DNA from 2 places in the Cupriavidus sp. UBA2010 genome. Region 2 is predicted to be linked to the other one. Evidence: riboswitches for the same ligand, from Rfam matches in the RefSeq annotation. Region 2 holds a riboswitch; the other holds the start of a gene.

Region 1 (15,148 bases), on a different contig from region 2:
ACCGGCCCGAAACCCCCGCTGTTCTTTCCCGGGTGATTCCCCCGGTTAGCGCATAATTCCGCTTTTGCTGAATTCTTGAGAAGGAACCGACCGTGCAGGATGTCCGTTACGAGCACGCGATCGCGCTAGCCAATGCCGGGCGCCACGACGAGGCGCTGCAGGTGGCCGACCAGCTCTGGGAGGCGCACCCTGAGGTGGTGGACTATGCAGCGCTGCGCGCGCAACTGCATGCCGATCGCGACGACGTGCCAGGCGCACTGGCCGCGCTGGAAGAGGCGATGGAGCGCCTGCCTTCGCTGTCGCTGGCGCCAGTGCACCGCTGGGCGTCACGTGGCGCGCTGGCGCATATCTACGGCACGCTGCTGATGCGCGAAGGGCGTGATACCGAGGCGCAGCCGTGGATGCATGAAGCGGCGCGTCGCAACGGGCTGGCCACAGGCGAGTGGGCGGCGCATTTCTATGCCGGCTTCGTCGCGCTTCGCCTCAATGACTTCGCCCTGGCGGGCCGTTATTGGCACGATCTGCTCTATCGCGCGCCGGACTTGGGCGCGGGCGACATTCTTCCGCTGGTGCAGGACTACGTGGCGCGTTGCGATGCCGCCGGGCAACTGGGCGAGCCGCTGCTGCGCGTTTGCCTGGGACGTATCGCGCTGGACTCCCCCGAGCTGCTCGATCTGACGCCGCCCGAGGGCGATGCGCTCGCTGCCGTGCAGGCCGAACGGGTGCTGGCCGAGCAAGCCGACCACCCCGAGGCACGCCGTTTGCGCGCGCCACTGCGTCTGGGCAGTGATCTGGCGGGTGCGCTCGATGACATGGATACCTATCTGCGTCAGGAGGCCGATCCGCTGACACAGGTACGCGTGTTGACCTTGCGCAACCAGATCAACGCGGCCGCACCGGCCAATGCGCCTGCGCCGCAACCCGCATGGACCGGCTTCGCGCTGACGGCGGACGCCGACGACGGCGCGCTGTATTTCCATGCGGCCAGCGCGCTCGGTGCCTTCATCGACGAGGTGCCGGCGTCGCAGGCCACGCTCAGGCCGCTGCTCGAGGCCGCCTGCCGCAAGGGCCTGGCCTGCTTTGAGTCGTACTTTTCCACAGGCGAAGGCGACCCGCGCGGCCACGGCGGCAATGCCGATCCTCATCTCTACTCGTTGCTGTGCCGTCTGCTGGCGCGTTTGCTGCCTGCCGACGAGGCGCATCTGGAGGAAAAGCTGGCGTTGCACCGCAAGGGTATGGCGGCGAGCGATTTCATCGACCACTGGATCGACCTGCTCGACACCCACGCGGCGGCAGGCCAGCATCAGCAGGTGGTCGACCTGGCCGGCGAGGTCATGAACCGCTACCCGGTGGAACGCAATCCCGGCAATGTGAGCTGGGTGTTCAGCCGTCTGGTGGCGGCCTGGGCGGCGATTGGCGGCCGCGAGGCTACCGAGTCCGCCAGCGCGGCCATCTCGCATATGGATGCGCGTCTTGACGCGCTGCCGGTGGAAGCGCGCAGCGAGGGCGCCCACGCCATGGCGCACGCTCGCGCCCACTATGCCGGGCTGCTCCAGTCCGGCATGGCGGCGATGGACGAACATGATCGAGCCGATGCGCGCGCCGAACTCGAAGCGCTGGAGCGCCGCTCGATGCTGGTCGAAGACGCGTGGCTATGCGGCCGGTTCGGCCAGATCTGGCGTGACCTTGGCGACAACGACCGCGCGCTGCCGCTGCTGGAGCAAGCCGTGCACCTTGGCGAAGGCGATGGCCGGGCACAGGCTCAGGCACGCGTGCAGCGGGCTGTGTTGCTAGTCGACCTGGCGCGCTTTCCCGAGGCGCTGACCGATTTTCAGCTTGCGTTCGCCGCGAGGGACGACTGGGATGCCCGAACCTGGCTGACGGCCGTACGGGCGGCTGTAGGCATGGCGCAGCGCGAAACGGCGCTTGCCTGGTTCGAAAAGGCCCGCGCGCTCGAGGGCGACAAGGGTGTCACCCGGGGGCTTTTCGCGCAGGTGGAAGCCGGCCTGAAGTCGACGCGCCCCAAATGGAAGGTCTGGGGCGTGTGAGCCCATTCTGATTTTGCCAACCCCGGGAAAACGCCATCTGCGAAGATGGCGTTTTTTAATGGAAGAAGCAGAAAGTTGCAAGCGTATTAAAAGAAGCGTCGGACAACACCCGACACGAAAATTCATGTGCTTCCGTTACCATGTCGACCATGAACGGACTAAGCCAACTTTTCCCATCCCTGCCACTGGCCCCGAGCGGATTGTTCTGGGTCGGGCTCGCGCTGGTTGGCGCGGGACTGGCCGGCGAGCTATGCCGCCGCTGGCTCGGCTTCCCCCGCATCGTTGGTTATGCGGCCGCGGGGTTGTTCGCGGGCACGCTCGGACGCAGCATCGTCGACGAGAACATGATCGCGCAGACGCGCATCCTGATCGACATGGCGCTCGCGCTGGCGCTGTTCGAGCTTGGCCATCGACTTTCGTTTTCCTGGCTGCGCGCGAACCGCTGGCTGCTGTTCACGAGCGGGGCGGAAAGCCTGCTGACCTGGGGATTGGTGTCCACAGTGTTGCAGTGGCTCGGCGCGTCACCGGCCGTGGCGATTCTCGCGGGCGGTATCGCGGTCAGCACGTCGCCGACCATCGTGCTCCAGCTCAAGAACGAATTGCGCGCGGAAGGTCAGGTAACCGAGCGGCTGATGGCCATGGCGGCCCTGAACAGCATCTACGCCGCTGTCATCGTGCAGGTGGCCACCGGCTGGCTGCATTCCGAATACGGCAACATCGGCGCGGCGCTGCTGCATCCGCTTTATCTGCTGATTGGCTCGTGCCTGCTGGCGTGGGTGGTCGGCAAGGTTGGCCATGCCATTTACGCCCGCATGTCCGCCGACGATCACTACAGCTTCCTGGTGCTGGTTGGTCTGGTCCTGTTCGCGCTGGCGCTGACGCGCGTGCTGAAGTTGTCGATGCCGCTCTCGCTGATGCTGGCCGGCGTGGTCTTCAAGCATCAGGACCGACAGCCGCATGTGTGGCCCACGCACTTCGGCAGCGCGGGCAGCCTGCTGATCATCGTGATGATCGTCTCGCTCGGCTTGCCGCTGACGGCACATGACTGGGCGGTGGGTGGCATGCTGGCCATCGCGCTGGTCGTGATGCGTCACGTTGCCAAGCTCGTTGGCGTGATATCGCTGGGGTCGTTCTCGGGCCTGAGTCTGCGACAGTGCACGGCGCTCGGCCTGGCGCTGGCTCCGATGTCGGGACTCGCCTATCTTTTGATGAACGACGTCGCCTTGCTGTATCCGGGAACCGGCTCGCCGCTGGCTTCGATCATTCTGTGTGCGCTGGCGATCGAGCAGTTGCTCGGACCCGTCATTGCGGCGTGGGCGCTGCATTATGTCGGCGAAGCGCGTGACAACGGAGGGCGCTGATGTCGCTCGAACCCTTCAAGCATTCCGAAGCCCTGACGTTTGGTGTCGAACTGGAACTGCAGCTCGTCAATCGTCATGACTATGACCTCGCGCCGTTCGCGCCGGACCTGCTCCGGGCGCTCAGGGGCGCGCAACATGCCGGCGACATCAAGCCGGAGATCAGCCCGTCGATGATCGAGATCAGCACGGGGATCTGCCACGACTACGCGCAGGCGCTCGAGGAGCTGAGCGTGATGCGGGACCTGATGGTCAATGCGTCACGCGGGCTGAACCTCGGCATCTGCGGCGGCGGCACGCACCCGTTCCAGGTGTGGTCCGATCGCACGATTTCCAACTCGCCCCGCTACCAGTACATCTCCGAACTCTACGGCTATCTGGCCAAGCAGTTCACGGTGTTCGGGCAGCACGTCCATATCGGGTGCCCGAGCGCCGACGAGTCGCTGTTCCTGCTGCACGCCATCGGGCGCTACGTCCCGCACTTCATTGCGCTGGCCGCGTCGTCGCCCTATGTACAGGGTGTGGATACCGGTTTCGCTTCGGCCCGTCTGAATTCGGTGGCGGCATTCCCGATGAGCGGGCGCGCGCCGTTCGTGCTGACCTGGGATGCCTTCAAGGCGTATTTCGACAAGATGCGCGCCACCGGTGTGATCGAGAGCATGAAGGACTTCTATTGGGACATTCGTCCCAAGCCGGAATTCGGCACGATCGAAGTTCGCGTCATGGATACGCCACTGACCGTGCAGCGCGCGTGCGATATCGCGGCCTATATCCAGGCGCTGGCGCGTTACCTGCTGTTGTCGCGGCCATTCATGCCTCAGGAAGACGACTATCTGGTCTACACGTTCAACCGCTTCCAGGCGTGCCGCTTCGGGCTGGAGGGCGAGTATGTGCATCCGAATGAACTGACACGGATGCCGATCGCCGACCATATCCTGTCAATCTGCGATGCGCTTGAGCCACATGCGGAAGCATTGGGTTCGCTGGAGGCGCTATCGAATATTCGCGCGCTGGCGGCGAGCCGCAGCAACGACGCGCATTGGGTGCGCGCCGCCAATCGCGATGCGCACAGCCTGCGCGATATGGTGCGACAGACCTGTGAGCAGTGGGGGGGCTGAGGCAAGGCGCTGCGCCGAAGTTGCGCAGCGCGCAACTCACGCGCCGTGCGGCACACTTTCCCCATCGCGGCCGGTGACCAGACCGAGCTGCTGGTTGGCCGGCACGGCCACATCGATCAGCTTTGGCCGGGGCAGATTCAGGCCGCGCATCATCACGATGAACTCGTCGCGTGTACGACCTGCCACCCGGCTGTTGGTGGCGCGTTCCTGACCAATCGTGGACTCGGTGCGGCCCTTGTAGTCATGCGCCGGATACACGCGTGTGTCGTCGGGCAGGCGGAAGAGTTTCTGCGTCAGGCTGTCGAACAGCGTGCCGGCATCGCCGGACTGGAAATCGGTGCGGCCGCAGCCGTCGATCAGTAGCGCATCGCCGGTGAAGATGCGGCGCACCACGCCATCGGTGGTGGGCTCCTCCCACAGATAGCTCATGCTGCCGGCGGTATGCCCGGGCGTATGGATGGCCCGTAGCACCTGATTGCCGAAGCGGAGCGTGTCACCGTCGATGAGTTGCTTCTGCGCGGGCTTGATGTCGCAGCCCGACGGCGCCGCCGTGTGGGCGCCGGTCTGCTGTGCCAGATGCCCCGCCGAGGTGATGTGGTCGGCATGGGCATGTGTTTCCACCACCCAGGCCAGCTTGGCGCCGGTGTCGGCAAGTATGCCGAGGTCACGCTCGTACTGGCGGTCCACGGGATCGATCAGCACCGCCTCGTGGGTGTCCGCGTCGATCAGCAGATAGGTGTAGGTGGACGACGTTTCGTCGAAAAGCTGATGGAAGGTCTGCATGGCCGTGTTGTTTTTGGCAAACCGAAGGTGCCTCAATCATACGTCGGCCATCGGTACCTGCAACCCGCGCGGGTAACCGGAGGCACCCGGACTCAGCACTCCACGATATTGACCGCCAGGCCGCCTCGCGCGGTTTCCTTGTACTTGGTCTTCATGTCCGCGCCGGTTTCGCGCATGGTCTTGATGACCGAGTCGAGCGAGACGTAATGCGTGCCGTCGCCGCGCAGGGCCATGCGCGCCGCATTGACCGCCTTGACCGCCGCCATGGCATTGCGTTCGATGCAGGGAATCTGCACCAGTCCACCCACGGGGTCGCAGGTCAGGCCGAGGTTGTGCTCCATGCCGATCTCGGCGGCGTTTTCCACCTGCTCGGGCGTGCCCCCGAGCACGGCCGCCAGCGCCCCGGCCGCCATCGAACAGGCCACGCCGACTTCACCCTGGCATCCGACCTCCGCGCCGGAAATCGACGCGTTGAGCTTGTAGAGCAGACCGATCGCACCCGCCGTCAGCAGGAAATCCACCGCGCCCTGCGGGTTCGCGCCCGGAATGAAGCGGTCGTAGTAGTGCAGCACCGCCGGAATGATGCCCGCCGCGCCATTGGTGGGCGCCGTGACCACGCGGCCACCCGCCGCGTTCTCTTCGTTGACGGCGATTGCGTACAGGTTGACCCAGTCCATGACCGAAAGCGGATCGGACAGGGTGCGCTCGGCGCGTTCGGTCAGGTTGCGATACAGCTCGGGCGCGCGTCGGCGCACCTTGAATGGCCCGGGCAGTTCGCCATCGGTGCGGCAACCGCGTGCCACGCATTGCTGCATCACGTCCCAGATGTGGAGCAGGCCGTCCATGACCTCCTGCTCGGAGCGCCACGTGAGTTCGTTCTCCAGCATGAGCCGGGCAATCGACTTGCCGCTGGCGTGGGCCATGTCGAGCATCGCGCGTCCGCTGCGGAACGGATGCGGCAACTGGCGCTCGGCCGCTTGCAACTGCGTGTTGGGTGCGCCCGCCGTGACGATGAAGCCACCACCCACGGACAGATAGCGGGCCTCGCGTAGTGAGGTGCCGTCCGCATCGTAGGCGTGGAATTTCATCCCGTTGGGGTGCTCGGCCATTGCCTCGCGGCGATAGAACGCGATGTGGTCGCGTTCTACGAATGGCACCGTATGCTTGCCGAGCAGCGAGAGCTGGCGGCTCGCGCGCAGCGCGGCGAGCTTGGCGTCGATGGTGTTCGGGTCGACCGTGTCCGGCGCTTCCCCCATCAGGCCCAGGATCACGCCCTTGTCGGTGCCGTGTCCCTTGCCCGTCGCACCCAGCGAGCCATACAACTCCACGCGCACACTGGCCACCTGCGGCAGCAGCCCGTCACGCTCCAGCCCGTGGGCAAACATCAGGGCGGCGCGCATCGGGCCGACGGTATGCGAACTGGACGGGCCAATGCCCACCTTGAACAGATCGAAGACGCTGACTGCCACGGCTGACTCCTGAGATGTGCCGTAAAAGTAAGACTACCCGGCACTCCTGCGCGAGGGCGGTGCCGCAGAGCCGCTTACAAAACGAAGCGAAGCGGTTCTGGCTAGGCGCGCGGCCGCGGACAGTACAAGTGGTACGGCAAGGCCGCGCAACGACGCCAGAATCGTTTTTTAAGCGGGTCTCAGTCTTCAGCGTACTCGCTTAGTGGTACGCACGAGCAGAACAGATTGCGGTCGCCGTACACGTTGTCCGCGCGGCCAACCGGTGGCCAGTACTTCTGCGTGCGCAGCGATGCCACCGGGTAGGCGGCTTCCTCGCGCGTGTACTTGTGGTTCCACTTGTCGCTGACGACCACAGCGGCCGTGTGCGGCGCGTGCCTGAGCGGGTTGTCTTCGCGATCGAAGCTGCCGTCCTCGACACGCGCGATCTCGCCGCGGATGGCGATCATCGCGTCGATGAAGCGGTCGAGCTCGTGCAGTGCCTCGCTCTCGGTCGGCTCGATCATCAGCGTGCCCGGCACCGGGAAGCTCATGGTCGGCGCGTGGAAGCCGTAGTCCATCAGGCGCTTGGCCACGTCCTCGTTGCTGATGCCGGTGGCCTTCTGCAGCGGGCGCAGATCCAGGATGCACTCGTGCGCCACCAGGCCGTGCTGGCCCGTGTAGAGCACCGGGAAGTGCGGCGACAGACGCCGGGCCACGTAGTTGGCCGTCAGGATCGCGTTCTCGGTGGCGGCGGTCAGGCCGGCCGAGCCCATCATCGCGATATACATCCACGAAATCGGCAGGATGCTGGCCGAGCCGAACGGCGCGGCCGAGACACCACCGATGCCGTTCTCGTCACGACGATAGCCGACGCTGTCCTGGTTCGGCAGGAAGTCCGCCAGATGCGCGCCCACTGCCACCGGACCGACGCCCGGGCCGCCACCGCCGTGCGGAATGCAGAACGTCTTGTGCAGGTTCAGGTGGGACACGTCGCCACCAAACTGGCCCGGCGCGGCTACGCCGACCATCGCGTTCATGTTCGCGCCGTCAACGTAGACCTGACCGCCGTGCTTGTGCACGATGTCGCAGATCTGCTGGACGCCCTGCTCGAACACGCCGTGCGTGGACGGGTAGGTGATCATGATCGCGGCCAGGTTCTTGCTGTGCTGCTCGGCCTTCCTGGCCAGATCTTCCAGATCGACGTTGCCGTTCTCGTCGCAGGCCACCACCACCACCTTCATGCCGGCCATCTGCGCCGACGCCGGGTTGGTGCCGTGCGCGGACGACGGGATCAGGCAGATATCGCGATGGCTTTCGCCACGGCTCGCGTGATAGGCATGGATGATCAGCAGGCCCGCGTACTCGCCCTGCGAGCCGGCGTTCGGCTGCAGGCTCACCGCGGCGTAGCCGGTGGCGGCGCACAGCATCGCCTCAAGCTGGTCGATCATTTCGCGATAGCCGACGGTCTGGTCGAGCGGCGCGAACGGGTGGATGTTGCTGAACTCGGGCCACGTCACCGGGATCATCTCGCTGGTGGCGTTGAGCTTCATGGTGCAGGAGCCCAGCGGGATCATCGTGCGGTCGAGCGCGAGGTCCTTGTCGGCCAGCGCGCGCAGGTAGCGCAACATCTCGTGTTCGGCGTGGTGCGTGTTGAACACCGGGTGCGTGAGGTACGCGCTCTGGCGCGCCAGCGTCGCCGGGAAGCCGTCCTGCACCGAGGCCTCGATCGTGTCGAAGTCGGGCACGGCCTTGCCGTGCGCGAAGATTTCCCACAGCGCGATCACGTCGTCGCGCGATGCGGTTTCATCGAACGAGATGCCGATGCGCGTGGCGTCCACGTGGCGCAGATTGATGCCACGGGCCGTCGCCGATGCGTGGAACGCCTCGGTGTTGAAGCCGGTCTCCAGCGTCAGCGTGTCGAAGAACGTAGCGTTCAGCGGCGTGTGACCCAGCGTCTTCAGGCCGGCGGCCAGCGTGGCAGTCAGGCGATGCACGCGCTGGGCGATGCGCTTGAGGCCCTGCGGACCATGGTAGACCGCGTACATCGACGCCATCACGGCCAGCAAGACCTGCGCCGTGCAGATGTTCGACGTGGCCTTCTCGCGGCGGATGTGCTGTTCGCGCGTCTGCAGCGCCAGCCGATAGGCCTTGTTGCCTTGCGCGTCGATCGTCACACCGACCAGACGGCCCGGCATCGAGCGCTTGAATTCATCTTTCACGGCCATGTAGCCCGCGTGCGGGCCACCGAAGCCGAGCGGCACGCCAAAGCGCTGCGAGTTGCCCACGGTCACGTCGGCGCCCCATTCGCCCGGCGCGGCGATCAGCGTCAGCGCCAGCAGATCGGCAGCGGCCACGACGCGACCACCGGAGGCGTGCACGGCTTCGGCAATTGCGCGGTAGTCGGCCACATCGCCATTCACGCCCGGGTATTGCAGGAGCACGCCAAAGGCATGGGCCTGCGCGGCGTCAGCGGCGGGGCCGACCTTGACCTCGATGCCGAGCGGCAGGGCGCGCGTGCGAACCACTTCCAGCGTTTGCGGCAGGACGTCTTCAGCCACGTAGAACGTGTTCGAGGCGTGCTTGTTCACGCGCTGCAGCAGCGTCATCGCCTCGGCGGCAGCGGTGCCTTCGTCGAGCATCGACGCGTTGGCGATATCCAGGCCGGTCAGATCGGTGATCATCTGCTGGAAGTTCAGCATCGCTTCCAGACGGCCTTGCGAGATTTCGGGCTGGTACGGCGTGTACGCGGTGTACCACGCCGGGTTCTCGAAGATGTTGCGCAGGATGACGCCCGGCGTGAGCGTGTTGTAGTAGCCCTGGCCAATGAAGCTCTTGAGCACGCGGTTCTTGCCCGCCAGCGCGCGCAGGCGGCCGAGCGCGGCCTCCTCGGTCAGCGGTGCGGTGAATTCGCCCAGCGACATGCCGTCACGGCGGCGGATCGCGGCGGGCACCACGGCGTCGATCAGCGCGGCGCGGCTCTCGAAACCGAGCACCTTGAGCATGTGTTGCTGTTCGGCGGAATCGGGGCCGATATGACGGGCGGCGAAGGCGTCGCGCGCCTCCAGTTCGGCCAGCGTGGGCCGGGCACCTTGGGCGGCAGCGTTCATGGGGAGCGGGGCGTTCATGGCAAGGAATCTCGTGGGGGCGCGGCGGCAGGTGGTCAGCCTGGCCGCCGCGTTTGCGGCATCGAATCAGTCAGGGTGTCGGGGCTCAGGCGCCGACGCTGGCCTTGTAGGCGTCGGCACTCATCAGGCCGTTCACGTCGTCGCTGTTGGCCGGCTTCAGCTTGAACAGCCAGGCGTCGAACGCATTGGCGTTGACCGATTCCGGCGAGGCCGAGGCGGCTTCGTTCACGGCGATCACTTCGCCAGCCACCGGGGCGTAGATGTCGGAGGCGGCCTTTACCGATTCCACCACGGCAAGCGCGTCACCGGCGCCGACCGACTTGCCCACTTCGGGCAGTTCCAGGAAGACGATGTCGCCGAGCGCGTCCTGCGCGTGATCGGTGATGCCGATCGTCAGCGTGCCGTCGGACTCGACGCGCACCCATTCGTGCGACTCGGTGTACTTCAGGTCAGCGGGGAAATTCATTGAGGTTCTCCGGAATGCAGTGTGTTTCTTGTTTCAGGCATCCCCCCTGGCTGGCCCGCCGGGGGGATGTAAGGGCGACCGTTGGTGTGAAGCCGGGCGATGCCTCAGCTCACGAGTGCCTTGCCATTGCGCACAAACGGCAGTTTAACCACAGTCGCGGTCAGTTTGCGGTCGCGAATCTCCACCTGCACCTCGGTGCCGGGGGTGATGTCACGGGGAAGGCGGGCAAAGGCGATCGACTGCGACAGCGACGGGCTGAATGTGCCGCTGGTGATTTCGCCGTCGCCGGCCGGGGTGATGACTTTCTGGTGCGCGCGCAGCACGCCACCCTTGTCTCGCAGGATCAGGCCGGCGAAGGTCTTTTGCTGGCCACTGGCCAGCAGCGCCGACTTGCCGATGAAGTTGCGCTCGCTTTGCAGGTCGACGGTCCACGACAGTCCCGCATCGAGCGGCGACGTGTGGATATCCATGTCCTGACCGTACAGGTTCATGCCGGCTTCCAGCCGCAGCGTGTCGCGCGCGCCGAGTCCGGCGGGACGCACGCTCGAGGCGGACAGCTTTTCCCAGATTCCCGCGACGTTCTCCGCCGGCACAACGAGTTCGAAGCCGTCTTCACCGGTGTAGCCGGTACGGGCCACCATCAGTTCACCCATCTCGGCGTCGTGCACCACCACCGCGTTGAAAGGCTTGAGCGCGTCGGCGGGCTGGGTCGACGGGAATGCGTCGTACACCTTCTGGCGTGCGTTCGGACCCTGCACTGCAACAATGGCCAGCTTGCTCACGCCGGCCGGGGCCAGGTCGCCACGGCGCGGGGTGATCGTCACGCCGCTGCCGGTGGCCGTGTTGCGGGACTGGATCCATTCGATGTCGCCGATGGCCGTGCTGGCGTTGACCACCAGGCGGAACCGGTCCTCGGCAAAGAAGTAGACGATCAGGTCGTCGATGACGCCGCCTTTCTCGTCGAGCATGCACGAATAGAGCGCCTTGCCCGGCGTTTGCAGCTTGTCGATGTTGTTGGCCAGCAGGCCGCGCAGGAAGGCGCGCGTGTGGGTGCCGCTCAGGTCCACCACGCACATGTGGGAGACGTCGAACATACCGGCGTCAGCGCGTACCGCGTTGTGTTCCTCGATCTGGGAGCCGTAGTTGACGGGCATGTCCCAACCGCCGAAGTCGACCATGCGGGCGCCGAGGGCGCGGTGGATGGCGTTGAGGGGCGTGGCCTGGAGCGTCATGGATGTCCTTGGGGGCGCTCGGTTCGAAAACCGTGGTTCGAAAACGAAAAAAGGGTCATCCGCCGCAGCGTCCGGTCGCGCCAATGCGCTACCAGTCCGCTGCCGCGGATGACCCCTCTGTCCTCGATACCTGAGAGATTACGAAGCATGGTGCTTCGTGCGCCCCTTCGGTGGACATGCTCACCATTGCCTTGCAATAGCGGATGTCGCTCTCCAGAGTGCGGCATGCATTGTGTGCATGTTGCATGCCGATCCAGCCAGTCCATGGTGCCTGAGAGTTTTCGGGTGATACCCCTTCGGCGGCGCAATCGCTGCGCGCTCTCCCGGCCGGATGCGCGTGAATGTACGGGACCGGTCTGCCTTTGTCAAACCTCGCGCGGCAGGCCCGGTCCCGTGCGTGGTCGCCCGTTGCGGGCGGCCCTCGCCAACCTGTCGGTGGCCGTCATCGCGCCCGGTAACAGGCGCTTGATGAGCGGCCCTGGGACAACCCTTAGTGACCCTTGGTCGTGACGTTACCGATCACGCCACCCACGGCGGCGCCGCCGAGCGTGCCCAGCGCGCTGCCTTCGGTCAGTACGGCGCCACCCACGGCACCGACGCCCGCGCCGATCGCCGTGTTGCGCTGCTTCGGCGTCATGTCGGCGCAGCCGCCAAAGGCAGCAAGCGTGACACCAATCAGTGTGAGCTTCGAAATCGTGCGGAACGTAGTCATATGGCCTCCAGTGCTTTGTTGTCGACATGCGGTACTGCCACGCGTGCCAGCCATGCGGCACGCTGTGATAAGTGAGAGGCCGATGCCGTGCCCGGGTGCCCGCGGCTTACGATTGTTACGGGCTCGAAACGCTTGCCGTAGGACGGTCTCCGACACACGTGCAGGGTGCGACCAGACACGAGGCGCGTGACACGAGGCACGTGTTAACATCGCCAGCTTTGGCGCACCGGCTCCGGTGTGCTTCATCCGCGCCTTTTCGGCCGATCCTGGCCAATCCTCATCAAAGATCACATGTCCCACGGGCTCAATTCCGCGCAATCCGAAGCCGTTCGCTATCTCGACGGGCCATGCCTCGTCCTGGCGGGTGCCGGATCGGGCAAGACGCGCGTGATCACGCAGAAGATCGCGCACCTGATCGAGGACAAGGGGTTCGAGCCGCGCCACATCGCCGCCGTCACGTTCACCAACAAGGCGGCCAAGGAGATGCAGGAGCGCATCGGCAAGCTGATGGAGGGCAAGACCACGCGCGAGGGCAAGCGGATTCCGCTCAAGCAGCTCACGGTCTGCACGTTCCATTCGCTCGGCGTGCAGATCCTGCGCATGGAAGCCGAGCACCTTGGCCTGAAGCCGCAGTTCTCCATCATGGATTCCGATGACTGCTTCGGTCTGGTGCAGGAGCAGCTTGGCACCACGGACAAGAAGCTGATCCGCAGCGTGCAGAGCACGATCTCGCTGTGGAAAAACGGCATGATCGATCCGGAGACGGCGCTCGCGCAGGCGAGCGATGCGGACGAGCACCAGGCCGCGATGGTGTATCGCAATTACGTGGCCACGCTGCACGCTTACCAGGCGGTGGACTTCGACGACCTGATCCGCCTGCCCGCCGAACTGTTCGCGCGCGACGAAGCCGTGCAACTGAAGTGGCAGAACCGCCTGCGTTACTTCCTCGTCGACGAGTACCAGGACACCAACGCGTGCCAGTACCAGTTGCTCAAGCTGCTGGCCGGTGGGTCGCATCTGCGCGCGCCGGCATTCACCGCAGTGGGTGATGACGATCAGGCGATCTATGGCTGGCGTGGCGCCACGCTCGACAACCTGCGCCTGCTGCAGTCCGATTTCCCGAGTCTGAAGGTGGTCAAGCTCGAACAGAACTACCGTTCGACCGTGCGGATTCTGGAAGCCGCCAACGCGGTGATCGCCAACAACCCGAAGCTGTTCGACAAGAAGCTGTGGTCGGAACATGGCATGGGCGATCCGATCGCGATCCACCCGATGAACGACGAGGAGCACGAGGCAGAGTCGGTGGTGTTCCGGCTGTCCGCGCACAAGTTCGAGCGGCGCGCGCAGTTCCGTGACTACGCAATCCTTTATCGCGGCAATCACCAGGCCCGGCTGTTCGAACAGATCCTGCGCCGCGAGCGCATTCCGTATGTGCTCTCCGGCGGCCAGAGCTTCTTCGACAAGGCCGAGATCAAGGACATCTGCGCGTACCTGCGCCTGATCGCCAACCCCGACGACGATCCCGCATTCATCCGCGCGATCACCACGCCGCGTCGTGGCGTAGGCAACACCACGCTCGAAGTGCTCGGCACGTTCGCAGGCCAGGCCAAGGTATCGCTGTTCGAGGCGGCCATGATGGGTGGCATCGAGGCGAAGCTGCAGCCGCGCCAGCTTGAGCCGCTGCGCACGTTCAGCGAGTCGATGGTGCGGCTGGCCGATCGTGCGAAGACGGACCCGGCCACGGTGGTGCTCGACGATCTCATGGAAGGTATCCACTACGAGGCCTACCTCTACGACACCTTCGATGAACGGCAGGCGCAATCACGCTGGACCAACACGCTCGAATTCCTCGACTGGCTCAAACGCAAGGGCACGCGTCCCGAGCCGGAAGGCGAGGGCGCGGCCACCGGATTCGACACCGCCGATGGTTTCGGCGACGAAGGCAAGAACCTGCTCGAACTTACGCAGACCGTGGCGCTGATGAGCATGCTGGAAGGCCGCGAGGAAGATCCCGATGCGGTGCGACTGTCGACGCTGCACGCGTCGAAGGGGCTCGAGTACCCGCACGTGTTCCTGGTCGGCGTGGAGGAGGGCATCCTGCCTCACTCGCGCGAGGACGAGGAAATGGGCGACGAGAAGATCGAGGAGGAGCGCCGCCTGATGTATGTGGGCATCACGCGCGCGCAGCGCAGTCTGCAGATCAGCTGGTGCAAGAAGCGCAAGCGCGCCCGCGATACGTATGCGTGCGAGCCGTCGCGTTTCATCGCCGAGATGAAGCTGGAGGACGACCCCGCCCCGAAGGACGAGACCCCGGCCATGAGCCCGAAGGATCGTCTGGCCGGGCTCAAGGCGCTGCTCGGCAAGCCTGCGGCGGGGTGATTGATACAAGCCGGACAAGCTTCGGGATGACCGGCTCTCTACGATTGGCGTGCGCGCTTTCGTCTCGGCGTCTGTCGCGACACATCGCGCCTACCCTTCGGTTTGCGGTGTGTGCTGGGCGCATGCGAGCCCGGCTTCTTCCCTGTTGAGCGCTCCCGGATGCGGCAGCACCGGGGGCGTTTTTTTCCGCCTCTCGTCGCTTGTGGCGTTTTAAGCACGTATCAAGTTTGATACAAAACCGGCATCGCTTGTAATGGGCAAGCTGGTACATTGGGTGCTCCATCCGGCCGCGGTTCCGCGGCCGTTCCCATCTGCAAGCTCGCCCATGGACCTGTCCCCCGCCCTGCCAATCCGCCTGCTGATCGTCGACGACGACCCACAAATCCGGGCCATGCTGGCCGAATACCTCGCCACATTCGGCATGGAGGCCGAAGGTGCCGAAGGCGGCACTGCCATGCGTGCGGCGATGTCGAAGCAGG
Region 2 (15,148 bases):
TGGGTATTACGGGAGTATGACAGGGTCAGTTTTTTTGGTGCGAATCGGATGCAGTGGCGTCTGAAGTGGCCGGCAGCCCCAGCGGCTGCTCGCCGAACAGGTCGGTCGGATCCACCGATTCGCACTCGGCCTCGACGGACATGCCGAGGCCGCCATCATCGTCCAGGCCCGCGGTCTATGGGTTGCGTTCCGCGAGCGCTTCGAGCAGCGCTTGAGACGGTACGAAGAACAGGCTGCCGGTGACTGCCTTGCTGTAGTCGAGCAGCCTGTCGTAGTTGCCCGGCGGACGCCCGACGAACATGTTCTCGAGCATCTGCTCGATTGGCGCGGGCGAGCGCGCGTAGCCGATGAAATAGGTGCCAAACTCGCCCTTGCCGGGCGAGCCGAACGGCATGTTGTCACGCAGGATCTTCACTTCCTTGCCGTCCTCTTCCAGCGTCGTCAGCGAGCTGTGCGAGCACGTCGGCTTGACCGACTCATCGAGTTCGATGTCGGACAACTTGGTCCGCCCGATGATGCGCTCCTGCGCCTCGACGGAAAGCTCGTTCCAGCCGGTCATGTCATGCAGGTACTTCTGCACGATCACGTAGCTGCCGCCTGCGAACGATGGGTCCTCGTCACCGATGATCGTGAAATCCACGGCTTCGCGGTCCACTGGATTCTCGGTGCCGTCGACAAATCCCACCATGCTGCGCATGTCGAAGTAGCGGAAGCCATGCACTTCGTCGACCACAGTCACCGCCGCGCCGAGCCGGCCGATCAACTGGGTCGCGAGTTCGAAGCACAGATCCATATGTTCCGCGCGGATATGCAGCAGCAGATCGCCCCGTGTGGCCACGGCGCGTCGATCACCGGCGCCGAACTCGCGGAATGCATGTAGCGATGCGGGACGCGGGCCCCCGAACAGCGCATCCCAGGCGTTGGTGCCAAAGCCGCAGACGCATGACAGGTTGCCGCCCGGCACACGTTTGCCGACGGACCGCACGAGCGCTGCGACATCCGCGCACCAGGCGCGCACGGTCGCGGCGTGCTCGGCACCGGGCGTCAGCGTCGCGACGATGAAGATCGCGCTGCGGGTAATGGGTTGATAGACGGCCTGGGGTTCGATCGGGTCGTTTGGCATGGGGGAGTGAGTATGGTTATGGCTTCAGACGCTGACTGCGCGAGACAGTCTTCAAGACTAGAACACGTGCACCAGTTGGGAAAGCCACACCTTGGCATGGGTTTCCGGGACCACGACCATGTTCCGTACCCCATCGTATACGGCACTCAAGCCTTGGCGCAACGCGAAGTCACAACGCAAAGTCATAAGGTCGTTCCCTCGAGACTCCCTCTACGTCGCGACGCCCACGAACTCGCCCGCTGCCTCCAGCAACCATTCGCGCAGGTGCCCCATCGCATCGCTCATTGGCTGCGTGTCGGGCACCACGAGGTAGTACGCACTCGTCGCGCGCAGTGATCGCGCCACGGGTGTCACCAGCAGCCCGCGCGTCAGGTACTCCTCCACCAGGAAACGCGGCACCAGCCCGATGCCAAGCCCCGCGCGCGCCGCGCTGATGACCATGCTGTGGTGGTCATAGCGCGCGCCGCGCAACGCATTGACATCGTCAATGCCGGCAGCCTCCATCCATTGCTTCCAGCCGAAGCTGCGCGTGACCAGGTGCAGCAGCGGCGATCGCGCGATGTCGTTGACACTGACCCGCTTCTTGCCGCCAAAAAAGTCTGGATGGCAGACGGCTACCGACTCCTCGCCAAACATCCGGTCCACTCGCGCGCCCGGATAGACCGCCTCGCCGAAGTGGATCGCCGCGTCGTACGGCGTGCCCTCGAACAGGAACACATCCGACTGCGCGCGGATGTTGACGATGACCTGCGGGTGGCGGGCATAGAAACCCGGCAGCCGTGGAATCAGCCACTCGACGGCCAGCGTTGGCACGCAGGCCAGCTCCACCGTGCCACCCACACCTTCGTGCGCCATGACGTCCAGCGTGTCGCGCTGCAGCTTGCGCAGCATCTCGCGCACCTGGCGGCTATAGAGCACCCCCGCCGCCGTCAGCGTGATGCGCTGGTTGGCCCGGTGAAAAAGCTGCACGCCAAGCAGGCTTTCCAGCGAGGCGATCTGGCGCGATACCGCGCTCTCCGTGATGTACAGGTCTGCCGCCGCGCGCCGCAGATTCAGATGCAGCGCCGCCGCGTCGAAGGCACGCAGGTTGGACAGGCTCGGAAGACGTTGGCGCATGAGGCGGGGACGGACTTGTTGACTAAAAGTCATCATCCTATACCGAAATCTCGCTTGAAACCGTCAGCTTGATGAGGAACGATTCGAACTCGCACCGCCGCGCCCCCTCTTAACGCGGCACCCCAGAACGAACAAAGACAAGCAGGACAGGGAGACAACATGAAGCGTTTGATCAGCGCCCTCGCAGCTGCCGGCCTCGCATTCGGCGCGGCTGTTCCCGGCATCGCCGCCGCCCAGGAATTCCCGGCCAAACCCGTACGCATCATCGTGCCGTATCCACCGGGCGGCACCACCGACATGGTGGCGCGCCTGATCGGCGACCAGCTCGCGATCCAGTGGAAGCAAACCGTCCTCGTCGACAACCGTCCCGGCGCGGGTGGCATCGTCGGCACCGGCACGGCGGCCAAGTCCCCGGCCGACGGGTACACGCTGCTGATGGGCTCGGTGGGCGAGTTCGGCATCAATCCGACGCTGTACAAGAAGCTGCCCTACGACGCCGGCGCCGACTTCGTGCCGGTGACGATGGTCGCCAAGGTGCCGAACGTGGTCGTAGTGTCGCCGGCCTTCGCCGAGCGCGCCCATGTGCAGACGCTGGGCGAACTGATCACCTATCTGAAGGCGCATCCGAAACACGTGAACATGGCATCGGCCGGCAATGGCACCTCCACGCACCTCGCGGGCGAACTGTTCCAGCGCATGACTGGCACGGAGATGAGCCACGTCGCCTACAAGGGCAGCAGCCCGGCCATCGCCGACCTGATGGGCGGCAGCGTCGACGTGATGTTCGACAACCTGCCGGCTTCGCTGCCGTTCATCCGTTCGGGCAAGCTCAAGGCGCTGGCGGTGACCACGCCGGCACGCTCGTCGGCGTTGCCCAATGTGCCAACCGTCGCCGCCGCCGGCCCGGTGCCAGGCTTCGACGCCAGCCCGTGGTTCGGTCTGCTCGCACCGCGTGGTACCTCTGCAGCCGTGGCGCAGAAGATTAGCCAGGACCTGACGCGCGTGCTCGGCGAGCCCGCCGTGCAGGCCAAGATGCGCGAACTCGGCGCCGAACCGGCACCGAGCACGCCCGATGCCTTCGCCGAGGTTCTGAAGAAGGATCGCCAGAAGTGGGGCGACATCGTCCGACTGTCCGGCGCCTCGGTGGACTGAAACCACCTACGTTATTCCAACTGCCTTTCCGCGCGTCCCCGCGCGGCATCTCATCATGATTTCCAACGTCACCTCGCTCGTATCCCTTAGCCTCGGCACCGAAGCCGCCACGCGGCTCTCGCAACTGGTGGCCACACCCACGCTGCCGACCGGCAAGCTGGGTCACCCCACGCGCGCCGAGATCGCTCATGCGCTGAACCTGGTGCTGTTCGCCGGCATCCTGGATCGCGTGCCCACCGGCAAGGCCTACACGGAGGATGTAGCGGCCGCGGGCGGCAAGGTGCACTTCGACCACGGCGCGCTGCGCACCGTGCGCTGGCAGGAGAACGGCGCGTTGCCCGCAGGCGAGGCAGCCTTCACGCGTATCCTGCGCCCGCTCGGCTACCGCCTCAATGGCACGTATCCGCTCGACCGCATCGGCATGACGGGCCGCTCGTATGCCCACGCCGATGCGCCGGAGGAAATCGCGCAGTTCTTCCTCAGCGAATTCCATCCCGAGCGCTATAGCGAGGAATTCCAGCAAGCCGTGAGCCACGTCGTCGGCAACTCCGTCGATCCGCTCACGCCGCGCGCGCAGTCGCTACTGTGGGAACTGGAACGTGACGGCGCGCTGCCGCTGGCCGATGCCGGGGAGCTGATCGACCTGCTGGCCGGCTGCTTCGAGCGTCAGCACGCCACACCGCATCTGAACGACTACGAACGCCTGCTGGCCGAGTCGTCCGAGATGGCGTGGATCGCCACCGAAGGGAATGCATTCAACCACGCCACCGACCGCGTGGAGGATGTCTTCGCGGTATCGGACGAACAGAAGCGTGTGGGCCGCCCTATGAAGGAAAAGGTCGAGGTGTCGCAAAGCGGCCGCGTGAAGCAGACCGCGTTCCGCGCCGATCCGGTTCGCCGCTCGTTCGTTGGCGCCAGCGGTGACGAGGTGGTGCGCGAGGTACCGGGTTCGTTCTACGAGTTCATCACGCGCGATCGCTACGTGGACGAGGCACAGGCCATCACGCGCACGGACCTGGGCTTCGACGCCGGCAATGCGCAGGGCATCTTCAAGATGACCGCCGCGGCCTGCTGAAGCGCGACGTCCGCAACCACGAGCACGCCATGGCCGCCTACCCCTTCGTTCCCGCGCTACGCGAGCCGCAAGGCTCGCCGATCCGCGAGCTGTTCAAGTATCTCTCCGACCCGGAGATGATCTCGTTCGCCGGCGGCTATCCGTCCGCCGCGTTGTTCGACGTGGAAGGCATCGGCGCGGCATCCGCGCAGGCATTGCGTGAACGTCCTGCCGAGTGCCTGCAGTACGGTGCGACGGAGGGCACGCCTGCGCTGCGCCAGGCGCTTGCGGCCCTGATGGCGGAGCGTGGCGCGGCCGTCGCCCTGGACGAACTGCTGGTCACCAGCGGCTCGCAGCAGGGCTTCGATTTTCTCGTGCGCGCGCTGGTGGAGCCGGGCAGCCTTGTGCTGGTGGAGGAACCCACCTACTCGGCCACGCTGCAGGCATTGCGGCTGGCCGGCGCTGACGTGCGCGGCGTGCCGTCCGACCATGACGGCATGAACGTCGACGCACTGGAGGCGATGCTCGCGAACGCGCCGGCACGTCCGCGCATGATCTACACGGTGCCGACCTTCGCCAATCCAACCGGCGCCACGCTGTCACCCGCGCGCCGGCTTCAATTGCTGGAACTGGTGGCACAGCACGGGATCGTGCTGGTCGAGGACGATCCTTACGGCGCGCTGTGCTTCGACGGTCCGCCGCCGCCGTCGCTGCTCGCGCTTTGCAATCAGGTACCCGGCGCGCGCCCGTGGCTCGTGCATCTCGCGAGCCTGTCGAAGACGCTGGCGCCAGGACTGCGGCTGGGCTGGATGGTGGCCGCGCCGGAGATCGTGCGTCGCGCGGTGATCGCCAAGCAGGTGTCGGACCTGTGCACGCCGCCATGGCTGCAACTGACCGCCGCGCACTACCTTCAGGCCGGAAACCTGCCCGCGCAGGTCGGGCGGGAAGTGGCGGTCTACCGCGACAAGCGCGATCGGCTGACGACGGCGTTGCGCCAGGCGTTCGGCAAGCGCATCCGGTTTGCGGATCCCGCCGGTGGCATGTTCCTGTGGGTATCCGTGGATGGCATCGACGACGCGGCGGCGCTGCTGCCCCATGCCATCGCAGAGAAAGTGCTGTTCGTGCCGGGTGCCGGCTTTTATGCCGAGCGTCGCGCGCGCCCCGCGTTCCGGCTGTCGTTCGTGGGCGCCGATCCGGCGCAGATCGAGGAAGGCGTGGCGCGGCTTGCCCGGGCCGCGGCGCGTGCCGGGGTATCCGTCATCAATCCGGCCTGAGCCAGGCGCTCAGATATCGAGCGTGCCGACGAAGCCGAACTCGACCGGCGTCTTCGCATAGAACAGGCGGATGTCTTCGTGACGCAGGCGCTCCAGCAGCGCCTCCACCTCTTCGACCGTGGCAACCACAGTCACCTCTTCCGGCCGATCGGCAAGTTCGATGAAGTGCCAGGAGTGGAAGCGATGGTCGTGCCCGATTCCCTCCGCCGCCACCGTGTGCGTGGCGCCGCGAATCTGCATCTCCCGCATCACCTGCATCAGCCAGTGCGATAGCTGCTTGCCGTGATAGCGCCGACCTTCCTGGGTGTAGAAGGTGAGTTGATAGCCCTGCATGACATCTCCCTGCGGGTCCGGATTGGCCAGAAGCTGGAGCCCCCCACGTGGCAGTTTCATCGTATGCCAGGTGACTGCAATGGTCCAAGACCAGCCGCTGGGCCGCGAGCGCCCGACACCCCCTGGGAAACCCAGTGTTGAGAATGGCTCTCATTCTGAGTTAGGATGCCGCCATCGCCCCTTGCGGGGCTCATTGCCGGAGAAGTTCATGCAGAAGATTGCCGCTTTCCTCGTTGCCGGAGTGTTCTCGACCGCCGCTTTCGCCGGCGCCAACTGCGCCAAGCACCCGAAATCCGAATGGATGCCGGAAGCCGATGCCAAGGCCAAGATCCAGGAACAGGGCTACAACATCAAGAAGTTCAAGGTGGACGGCAATTGCTACGAGATCTACGGCACGACCAAGGATGGCAACAAGGCCGAGATCTACTTCGACACCAAGACGCTTGAAATCGTCAAATCGGAAATCGGCAGCTAAGCATGTCGGCGCCCGCGGACCGGACGAACGCCCCCGACACGATTCGCGTCTGGGACGTGGTCGTGCGCTTCACGCACTGGAGCGTGGCGGCCATCGTCTGCTTTGACCTCGTCCAGGACTCCGGAGACAAGGTGCACCGGACCCTCGGCTACATCGCCGCGGGGCTGGTGCTGTTCCGGGTCTTGTGGGGCTTCATCGGCAGCCAGCCTGCGCGTTTCCGCACATGGCTGCCACGTCCGTCCGCCATGCTGGCTTATGGCAAGGCACTGGTCGCCGGCCGCGCGCCGCGGTATGTCAGCCATACGCCGCTGGGCGCCGTCGCCATGCTGGCCATGTGGGCGCTGATCCTGGCGCTGGCGGTCACCGGCTGGATCTCGCGTCTCGATGCGTTCTGGGGCGAGGATTTGCCAGTCGACATCCATCGCTGGCTGGCGAACGGGCTGCTGGCGCTGGTGATCCTGCATGTGGCCGCGGCCATCGTCATGAGCATCAAGGGCCGCGAGAACCTCGTCGCTGCCATGATCACGGGGCGCAAGCCAGGTGATCCGCACCGCTAGCGGATTTATATGGCATAGTTGCCATCGTTTTACCCCGCGTGTATCGGGAGAGTCTGTGCCAGCCGCCCGGCCGACACAGCGCCGAAGGAGCAACCGCCCCGGAAACTCTCAGGCAAAAGGACCGGTACCCGCCATTGAACTCTGAAGAACCCCGGCTTGCACGTCAGCCGGCGGTACCGAAGGAGCAAGCGGCACGCGTATTGTTCGTGTGCCGCGAATCTCTCAGGTCAAGGACAGAGGGGGCGTCCGCAACCGCGCATGGTGCGCGGCGGACTGCCATCCCACGACGTCCTGAAAGACCTTCGACATGAAATCCATTGCAGTGATCGGCGGCGGCATCACCGGCGCCACGACGGCCTACGCCCTGGCCAAACGCGGGTTCTCCGTCACCCTGTTCGAACGGCACCGCTATGCGGCCATGGAAACCTCGTTCGCCAACGGCGGACAGCTCTCCGCCTCCAACGCGGAAGTCTGGACGCACTGGTCCACGCTGGCCAAGGGCCTGAAGTGGATGCTGCGCAATGACGCGCCGCTGCTCGTCAATCCGCGTCCGACCTGGCACAAGCTGAGCTGGTTCGCCGAGTTCATCGCATCGATCCCGCATTACCGCCGCAACACGGTGGAGACCACGCGGCTTGCCATTGCCGCGCGCCAGCACCTGTTTGCGTGGGCGGAGGCGGAGGGCATCGACTTCGACCTCAAGCGGCGCGGCATCCTGCATATCTATCGGGACAAGGCGGGCTTCGATCACGCAGGGCAAGTCTCGAAGCTGCTCACCGAAGGCGGACTCGAACGGCGCGCGGTGACCCCGGACGAGATGCGAAGCATCGAGCCGACGCTGGCAGGCCGGTACTACGGCGGCTACTACACCGAAAGCGACTCTACCGGCGACATCCACAAGTTCACCACTGGTATCGCTGCGGCGGCGCGCAGACTGGGCGTGCAGATGCTCTACAACCAGGACGTGAGCGCCGTGTCGACCAGCGGCCGGCGAGTGACGATCGTCTCGGCTGACGATGGCCAGACGACATCACGCGAATTCGACGCCGTGGTCGTCTGCGCCGGCGTTGCCAGCCGCGAATTCGCGCGCCAACTCGGAGACCGCGTGAACATCTACCCGGTCAAGGGCTATTCGATCACGGTCAACCTCAACGACGCCGAAAGCCAGGCCTCGGCGCCCACGGTCAGCCTGCTCGACGACGAAACCAAGCTTGTCACCAGCCGTCTGGGCGTGGACCGATTCCGCATAGCCGGCACCGCAGAGTTCAATGGCGTCGACCGCGACATCCGCGCCGATCGCATCCGTCCGCTGATCGACTGGGTCCATGCTTGCTTCCCCGGCGTCAGCACCCGCAGCGTGGTGCCCTGGGCGGGGTTGCGACCGATGATGCCAAACATGATGCCGCGCGTCGGTCGGGGCCATGCCGCTAACGTGTTCTACAACACAGGGCATGGGCATCTGGGCTGGACGCTGTCCGCCGTGACGGCCGAGATGGTGGGGGATGTCGTGCGCCACGCCGCTACGGAGCAGCAAGGGCGCGTGGGCGTTGGCGGATTGGTGGTGGGCAACGGCTGAGGGAAGCCTTTCTTTCCGGGCGTAGAAACGAAAAAAGCCCCGCTTGCGCGGGGCTTTTCGAATCTGGTGCCCAGAAGAGGACTCGAACCTCCACAGTGTTGCCACCGCTAGGACCTGAACCTAGTGCGTCTACCAATTCCGCCATCTGGGCGATGCGAGCCGCGAATTCTACAGAAGCCTGTGGAATTTGCAAGCCCCTGTGTGAATTCTCGCGAATTCATTCCGGGTCAGTTGCCGCGCAGTTCCAGGTAGAGCCCGCCATCGACCACGTAGCGGTTCCGGCCCGCCCGCTTGGCGCGGTACATGGCGCTGTCGGCGCGATGCAGCAGTGGCTCGAGGCGCGGCGCGTCGGGCACGGCGCAGACCGCGCCGACGCTGATCGTCACGAACGGCTGCACCGGCGTGCCGTGGTGGGGAATGCCCAGCTCGCGCACCGCTGCCACCATCCGGCGCGCGATGGTTCGCGTCTCCTCGGACGTGGAATCCGGCAGCACCACGGCAAACTCCTCGCCACCCAGGCGGGCGCAAAACTGCGTGCCGTCGAGCACGCAGGTCAAGGCCGTCGCGACCTGCCGCAGGCACTCATCGCCACGCGGATGGCCATAGAGATCGTTGAACTGCTTGAACAGGTCGACATCCAGAATCAGCAGGCCGATTTCCGTGCCGCGTTCGTAGGCGCGTGTCACCGCGGCATGCGACTCGCGCTGGAAGTAGCGGCGATTCGGAATGCCGGTCAGGGCATCGACGTCGAGGTCCGCCTGGGCGCGCGACAACTCCTGCGCGGTCTGCCCAAGCTGCATGGCCAGCGCCTGCTCGCGCGACTGATAGCGGCTGATGTCGCGCATGAACACGAGCCTGCCGATTGGCTTGCCATCCATCCGGCAAACGGGCTCCACCGTCAGTTCGTACTGCGCGCCCTGGGGAATCCCGGGATTCGTGCCGACGTCTTCGGCCGTGGTCGGCAAAGACAGCAAGTCCTGCCACGTGGCAGGCGCCACCTCGCCTTGCGCCAGTTCCGGCAACATGCGCGCCGCCGCGGGGTTGAACTCGACGATGGTGCCGTCCAGGCCGAGGATCACGCAGCCTTCGCGGATAGTGTCGAAAACACGCAGCCGCGCGTAGTGCCCGACATCGTCCAGATGCGATCGCAGCGCACAGAACCAGACCAGCACCGTCATGACCGAGAACGTGGCCGGTGTGAGATCACCGCCGAGCGGGCCGGTCAGGCGTTCCAGATAGGCGAGATGAAAGACCAGCGGCAGCGCCAGGCCGCACGCCAGGATGTTCCGTCCGCGCACCGACAACGCCGCGTTCGGCACCTTGGCCGTGATGAGGAAGTACAGGCTCAGTCCGAGCAGCGCATAGGTCCACGCCGCCATGATCGTGTAGCCGATGCCGTGGTGGAACACAGCGCCGGGTGATACACCGGGGGGCATCAGTTCGATCGAGGTCCAGACCAGATGGTGGCGCTCATTGGTAAACACGAGCACGACCGACAGGACGGCCGCCATCACGGGCACCCATAGCTTCGACCAGGGCACCACGAAATGCGGCCGGCTGACATGGATCATCGCCACGAGCCAGCCAATTGGCACAGCCACGATCCCGAGGTACTGGAGCTTGGCCCAGAAGATCCGCCCAGCCATGTCCGATTCGCTGATCTCGAGCAGCCGTCCGCCGCTCCAGACCACCACGCCCCCGGCCAGCAGCAGGAACGCCCTGACCGTAGGGTCGTCACGGCGCGGCCAGGCGGCAATGGCCATGCCCACGCTGCACACCACGGCGATGGTCAGACAAAGGACGAGAGGATACGATGGCATGGAAGGTCGGCCGAACCAGATCGGGGCCCCGACTGGCTGTGCGGGGCGAACCATTATAGGCTTGCGCAGTCCGACACTGGCGCGGCGCCCGGTGGCGCCGCCAATGCACAACACATCCGGAAAACCGAACGTGCCAATCATTCTCCTGGGGCTGGCGTTACTGGCTGCCTTTGTCTACGGCGTCGTGCAGCTCTACCTGAAAGTAGCCGCCGCTTACGGCGCGATCGCCGGCACCGCCGCAGTGGTTGCGCTGCTTGCCGCCCTGACCGCGCTGGCCGTGCGCTGGCTGCAACGCTATCGGGCCATCCACGGCAAGCGTGTCAACGGCGAGCGAGTGCTCGCGCTGACCGGAGACTGGGGTAGCCTGAGGCTGGACGCCGAGCGCAAGAACGGTGTCCTGGAGATGAATGGCCGGCGTGTCGTGCTGATCTTCGCCGATATCGGCGAGGCCCGCGCCGTTGCCGCCGATGGCAAGTGGCACATTGCGCTGACGCTGCACCACCACACGCCCGCAGACTGGAAGATCCCCGTCGCGGACGGCAGCACCGCCAACCGCTGGAGCAAGATCTTCACGCTGGCGGCAGCGCAGAAACTCTAGAAATCGCTGTTATCTTCACAAGGAGCCTCCGCATGACTCGATCGAACCGCCAATTGAAGCGACTGACCACCGCCAGTGCTGTCGCGCTCGTCGCCATGGTGGCCGGTTGCGCGTCGCAACCGCCGGCAGAGCCGATTCCGAACCCGGGCCCCCAGGGTGGCCGTGGCACGCCGGAGGGTTGCCAGGCCGACAAGCTGGGCGACGAGGCGCTGATCGGCAAGACCGAAGCCGAGGCCGCCGCCCTGCTCAAGGGCTGTGCCTGGCGCTTCGGCAGCCGCGACGGCCAGAGCCTGCCGGCCACGATGGACTACAACCCGCAGCGCCGGTCCATCGACGTGGTGGGCGGCAAGGTCACCGCCGTTCGTCGGGGCTAACTTCGGGGAGACTTCGCGGATGCCTTCGCGGCTAACTGCGCGGATGCCCTGGTGACTAATCTCGCCGCCAGGGCAGTACCGCATCGGGTAACGCGGCCGCTACTTCGAGCGGCTGCGGTCCGCGCCGTACGTATCCATGATGATCATCGTGCGATCCAGCACCCCGTTATCGTCGAAGTAGGCGCTGAAATGCGCCGGCACGTAGCCGGGCAGGTACATGCGGTACGACCACGCCTCGCGCTTCATCAACGGGTAGTACTGAATTGGCTCGCGCGGCATGCCCCAACGTTCCAGAACGTCCCGCTTGGTCCAGGCGTTGGGCTGCGCCTTGTAGATTTCGGCCTCGGTCAGCATCTGCCGGAACGCGATCAGCTTGCCCGATCCATCGAAATCGGCCGCGTAAACGTCATACCCGTAGGGCTGCTTCGAGTAGATCCAGCGCAGCGTGCCGTCGGCAAGCTGATGCGTCTCGGTGGGCTTGCCAAATGTGTCGCTCACGGCCGACTGCGGACTCCCGATCATCTTCTGCCCGGTCTCCACGGGTTGCAGCGACGCACATGCGCTCAAGACCAGGGCGGCGATCCCCATCCAGACGGGTAAACGAAGTTGCATGGTTGGCTCCGGTATCGGTGAGACTCTCGTGCCCAGCATACTCCACTTGGACTGCTTGAGCGCGTATCTCGCCTGCTACGTAAACACCGAAGCGCCAGGGTTTATTCCGCAGGACACATAGCCCGTCATGCCCGTGCCGGGCGCATCGGCGCGCGCGCGATCGCCCGATCGTCAATCGGCCAGTGCAGCGCGGCGGCAATCACCCCCAGTGCCATCGCCCCCATCCAGACCAGGTCATAGGACTGCGTCAGCTCGAACACCACCCCACCCAGCCAGACGCCCAGGAACGAGCCGAGCTGGTGGCCGAAGAAGACGAAGCCGAACAGCGTGGTGATGTAGCGCACGCCGAATACCTGGGAGACGATGCCGCTAGTCAGCGGCACGGTGCCGAGCCACAGGAAGCCCATCACCGCTGCGAACGCATACAGGCTCAACGGGCTCAGGGGCAGCAGCACGAACAGGGCCATTGCCGACGTACGCGCCAGGTAGATGCCGGCTAGCAGGTACTTCCGCGTATGCCGCCCGCCCAGCCAGCCGAACACATAGGTGCCGAAGATATTGGCCAGTGCGATGATGGCCAGCGCGGCCATGCCGTCAGCGGGCTGCATCCCCTTGTCGCGCAGGTAGGCGGGCAGATGGTTGGCGATAAAGGCCAATTGGAAGCCACATGCCAGGAAGCCGAGGTTGAGCAGCCAGAAGCCCGAGTGGCTGAGAGCTTCGCGGATGGCGGACAGCATCGGCATCGGTGGCTGGCCCCCAGTCGCGGCGTCGAATGCCGGGGTGCGATCGCGGAACGGCAACGCGAACGGGATCAACACCGCCGCGCATACCGCCAGCACCATCAGCGCGTTCGTCCAGCCGACGAACGACAACAGCGCCTGCGCGGACGGCACCATAAGGAACTGGCCGATGCCACCGATCGCCCCGGCGATGCCCAGCGTGCGGCTGCGGTCCTCTGGCGGCACCATGCGGCTCAGCGCGCCATAGACCACGCCGAAGGTCGTGCCAGACTGCGCCACGCCGATGCAAACCCCGGCGACCAGCACGAACGCCGGCGCGCTCGTGATCACCGCCATCCCGTAGAGGCCCAGCGCGTACAGCACCAGACCGGCCAGCATCACCTTCCAGGAACCGAACCGGTCGGCCACCATGCCGGTGAATGGTTGCGCGATGCCCCAGGTCAGGTTTTGCACGGCCATGGCGAAGCCGATCGACTCGCGCGTCCAGCCGCGGTCGCCGGTGATTGGCAGCAGGAACAGCCCTTGCACGTGCCGCGCGCCCAGCGCAAGGCCCATGACCAGCCCGCCGGCCAGCAACAGGAAGACGGTATCGCGCCACCATGGCGCAGGGGCCGCGGGCTGCGATGCGGCGCGAGTATGGGAGCGGGGAGCGTTGGTCATGCTGTCGGTCGGATGAGGGCCTTGAATGTCCTCCATTTCATGTGCTCCGGTGCGGCGATTCAACCGACATTTCGGGCGTTTTACCATGCGCCACACGCATGGCAAGAGATGGCGAGCCATGCTGTAATGGCGCCATTCGCCCCTGCCACAGCCATACACCCCCGTCATGTCCGAACCGCTCGCCCGGATGTTCTCCCTCGATCTGCTCAAGGGCTTCGTCGCCGTGGGCCGGCGCATGAGCATCACGCAAGCCGCCGAGGACCTCTGCCTGACCCAGTCGGCCGTCAGCCGCCAGGTCCGGGCGCTCGAAGAGCAGCTTCAGGTCCGGCTGTTTATCCGGCGGCACCGGGGTGTCGCGTTCACGCCGGAAGGCGAGCGGCTGTTCCGCAGCGCCGACGGCGCCTTGCTGCAACTGCAAAACGTGGCGGCGGAGCTGCGCAAGCGCGATGGCCGGCAACCCGTGACGGTAACAGCCAGCATTGGTGTGGCGGGCCTCTGGCTGTTGCCGCGGCTAGGCTCGCTGCAGCGCCAGTACCCGGGTCTGGACGTGCGCCTGTCCGCCAACAACCAGATCAGCGATCTGCGTGCCGATGGCATCGATCTGGCGATCCGCTATTGCCCGGCATCGGCCGCGCCGCCCCTTGCTGTCCATCTGTTCGACGAGACCATCGCCCCGGTGGCGAACCCCTCGGTGGGCGCCCACCTCGTGGCGACGCCCGAGGCGCTGGCGGAACTGCCGTTGATCGAGTTCGACGATCCACGCCCATGGCTACACTGGCGCAACTGGCTCGGCGCGCAAGGCTACCGCCAGGCCAGCCGCCGCGGCATCCTCCGCTTCAACCAGTACGACCAGGTGATCCATGCCGCGCTGGCCGGGCAAGGCGTGGCGCTCGGCCGCCTCGAACTGATCCAGTCGTGGATCGACGGCGGCCAACTGGTGGTTGCCGCGACCGGTGGTGCAGCCATGCCCAGCCCCAACGCCTTCTGGCTGATTCACGCCAGAGAGCAACCGCGCGAGGACGTCCGGCGTGTGGCGGAATGGATCCGGAGTGAAGCCGCCGGCATAGCCGCGACTGGTGGCGCCAGCCACTCACCCCCCGCACCCCCAATCCCTACTTTGGTGGGGCAAGCAAACCCGCCGTCAAGAAACGCGCGTCTGATCCGATAAGATGGTCGACGGTCGCCGAATGGCGTCCAGCGTGTTGATGTGGAGCCACCATGGACCCCCTTTCGTTCGAGTTCGTGACTGTCGAGGAAGCCAAGAAGGTACTCGACGGGAATATGCCGCCTGCTGCGCGGACCGACTGGACCGAGATGCGCCAGCCCTCGGATGCCACGGAACAGACGCTGACACCCGAAGCACTCAGATGGCTCGCCCAGTTGCCGCGTGAAGTCCGGCCGCTCGAACTGTTCCACACCTATCCGCGTATTGCCAATCAGTTGGCCAGGCTAGCTGCCCCGGCCGCCGTGTCGGCATTCCTCGCCGATCTGCTGATCGACAAGCGTGGCGACCGGCAGGGCTTTCCGGGCGGTATCGCGCCGGAGCTTTCGAAGCTTCAGGAGCATCTGCTGCAACTGCTCCAGTCCCCCGACGCCACCGCCTGACACCCCCTGGATCATCTCGGCTACAACTCATCCTCCAGCGGCAGGAGTCCAAGAAAGTCGATGCCGATGTGCTGCCACA

What was found. Region 2 has a riboswitch for glycine ahead of B2246_RS10900 (D-amino acid dehydrogenase). Riboswitches for the same ligand answer to the same signal wherever they lie in the genome.
Region 1: linked by a shared signal. The riboswitch ahead of gcvT (glycine cleavage system aminomethyltransferase GcvT) and the one ahead of B2246_RS10900 (D-amino acid dehydrogenase) in region 2 are both predicted to bind glycine.

The regions. Positions count from the first base shown of each region.
Region 1 covers NZ_DDCI01000015.1:194,639-209,786, forward strand. The annotation lists gene B2246_RS11785 (hypothetical protein) at 93-2,048, shown strand; gene B2246_RS11790 (cation:proton antiporter) at 2,189-3,409, shown strand; gene B2246_RS11795 (YbdK family carboxylate-amine ligase) at 3,409-4,524, shown strand; gene B2246_RS11800 (MBL fold metallo-hydrolase) at 4,561-5,307, opposite strand; gene B2246_RS11805 (L-serine ammonia-lyase) at 5,400-6,776, opposite strand; gene gcvP (aminomethyl-transferring glycine dehydrogenase) at 6,956-9,880, opposite strand; gene gcvH (glycine cleavage system protein GcvH) at 9,966-10,346, opposite strand; gene gcvT (glycine cleavage system aminomethyltransferase GcvT) at 10,451-11,578, opposite strand; glycine riboswitch at 11,686-11,805, opposite strand; glycine riboswitch at 11,827-11,914, opposite strand; gene B2246_RS11825 (glycine zipper 2TM domain-containing protein) at 12,069-12,290, opposite strand; gene B2246_RS11830 (UvrD-helicase domain-containing protein) at 12,582-14,669, shown strand; gene B2246_RS11835 (response regulator) at 14,995-15,148, shown strand, end outside.
Region 2 covers NZ_DDCI01000014.1:175,658-190,805, forward strand. The annotation lists gene B2246_RS10860 (Dyp-type peroxidase) at 176-1,123, opposite strand; gene B2246_RS10865 (LysR substrate-binding domain-containing protein) at 1,334-2,239, opposite strand; gene B2246_RS10870 (Bug family tripartite tricarboxylate transporter substrate binding protein) at 2,399-3,391, shown strand; gene B2246_RS10875 (DUF1338 domain-containing protein) at 3,447-4,466, shown strand; gene B2246_RS10880 (PLP-dependent aminotransferase family protein) at 4,496-5,719, shown strand; gene B2246_RS10885 (DUF190 domain-containing protein) at 5,729-6,052, opposite strand; gene B2246_RS10890 (PepSY domain-containing protein) at 6,261-6,527, shown strand; gene B2246_RS10895 (cytochrome b/b6 domain-containing protein) at 6,530-7,084, shown strand; glycine riboswitch at 7,119-7,218, shown strand; gene B2246_RS10900 (D-amino acid dehydrogenase) at 7,392-8,660, shown strand; tRNA gene B2246_RS10905 (tRNA-Leu) at 8,725-8,811, opposite strand; gene B2246_RS10910 (diguanylate cyclase domain-containing protein) at 8,888-10,480, opposite strand; gene B2246_RS10915 (hypothetical protein) at 10,611-11,078, shown strand; gene B2246_RS10920 (hypothetical protein) at 11,111-11,452, shown strand; gene B2246_RS10925 (hypothetical protein) at 11,552-12,064, opposite strand; gene B2246_RS10930 (MFS transporter) at 12,190-13,464, opposite strand; gene B2246_RS10935 (LysR substrate-binding domain-containing protein) at 13,631-14,632, shown strand; gene B2246_RS10940 (hypothetical protein) at 14,683-15,069, shown strand; gene B2246_RS10945 (phospholipase D family protein) at 15,090-15,148, opposite strand, start outside.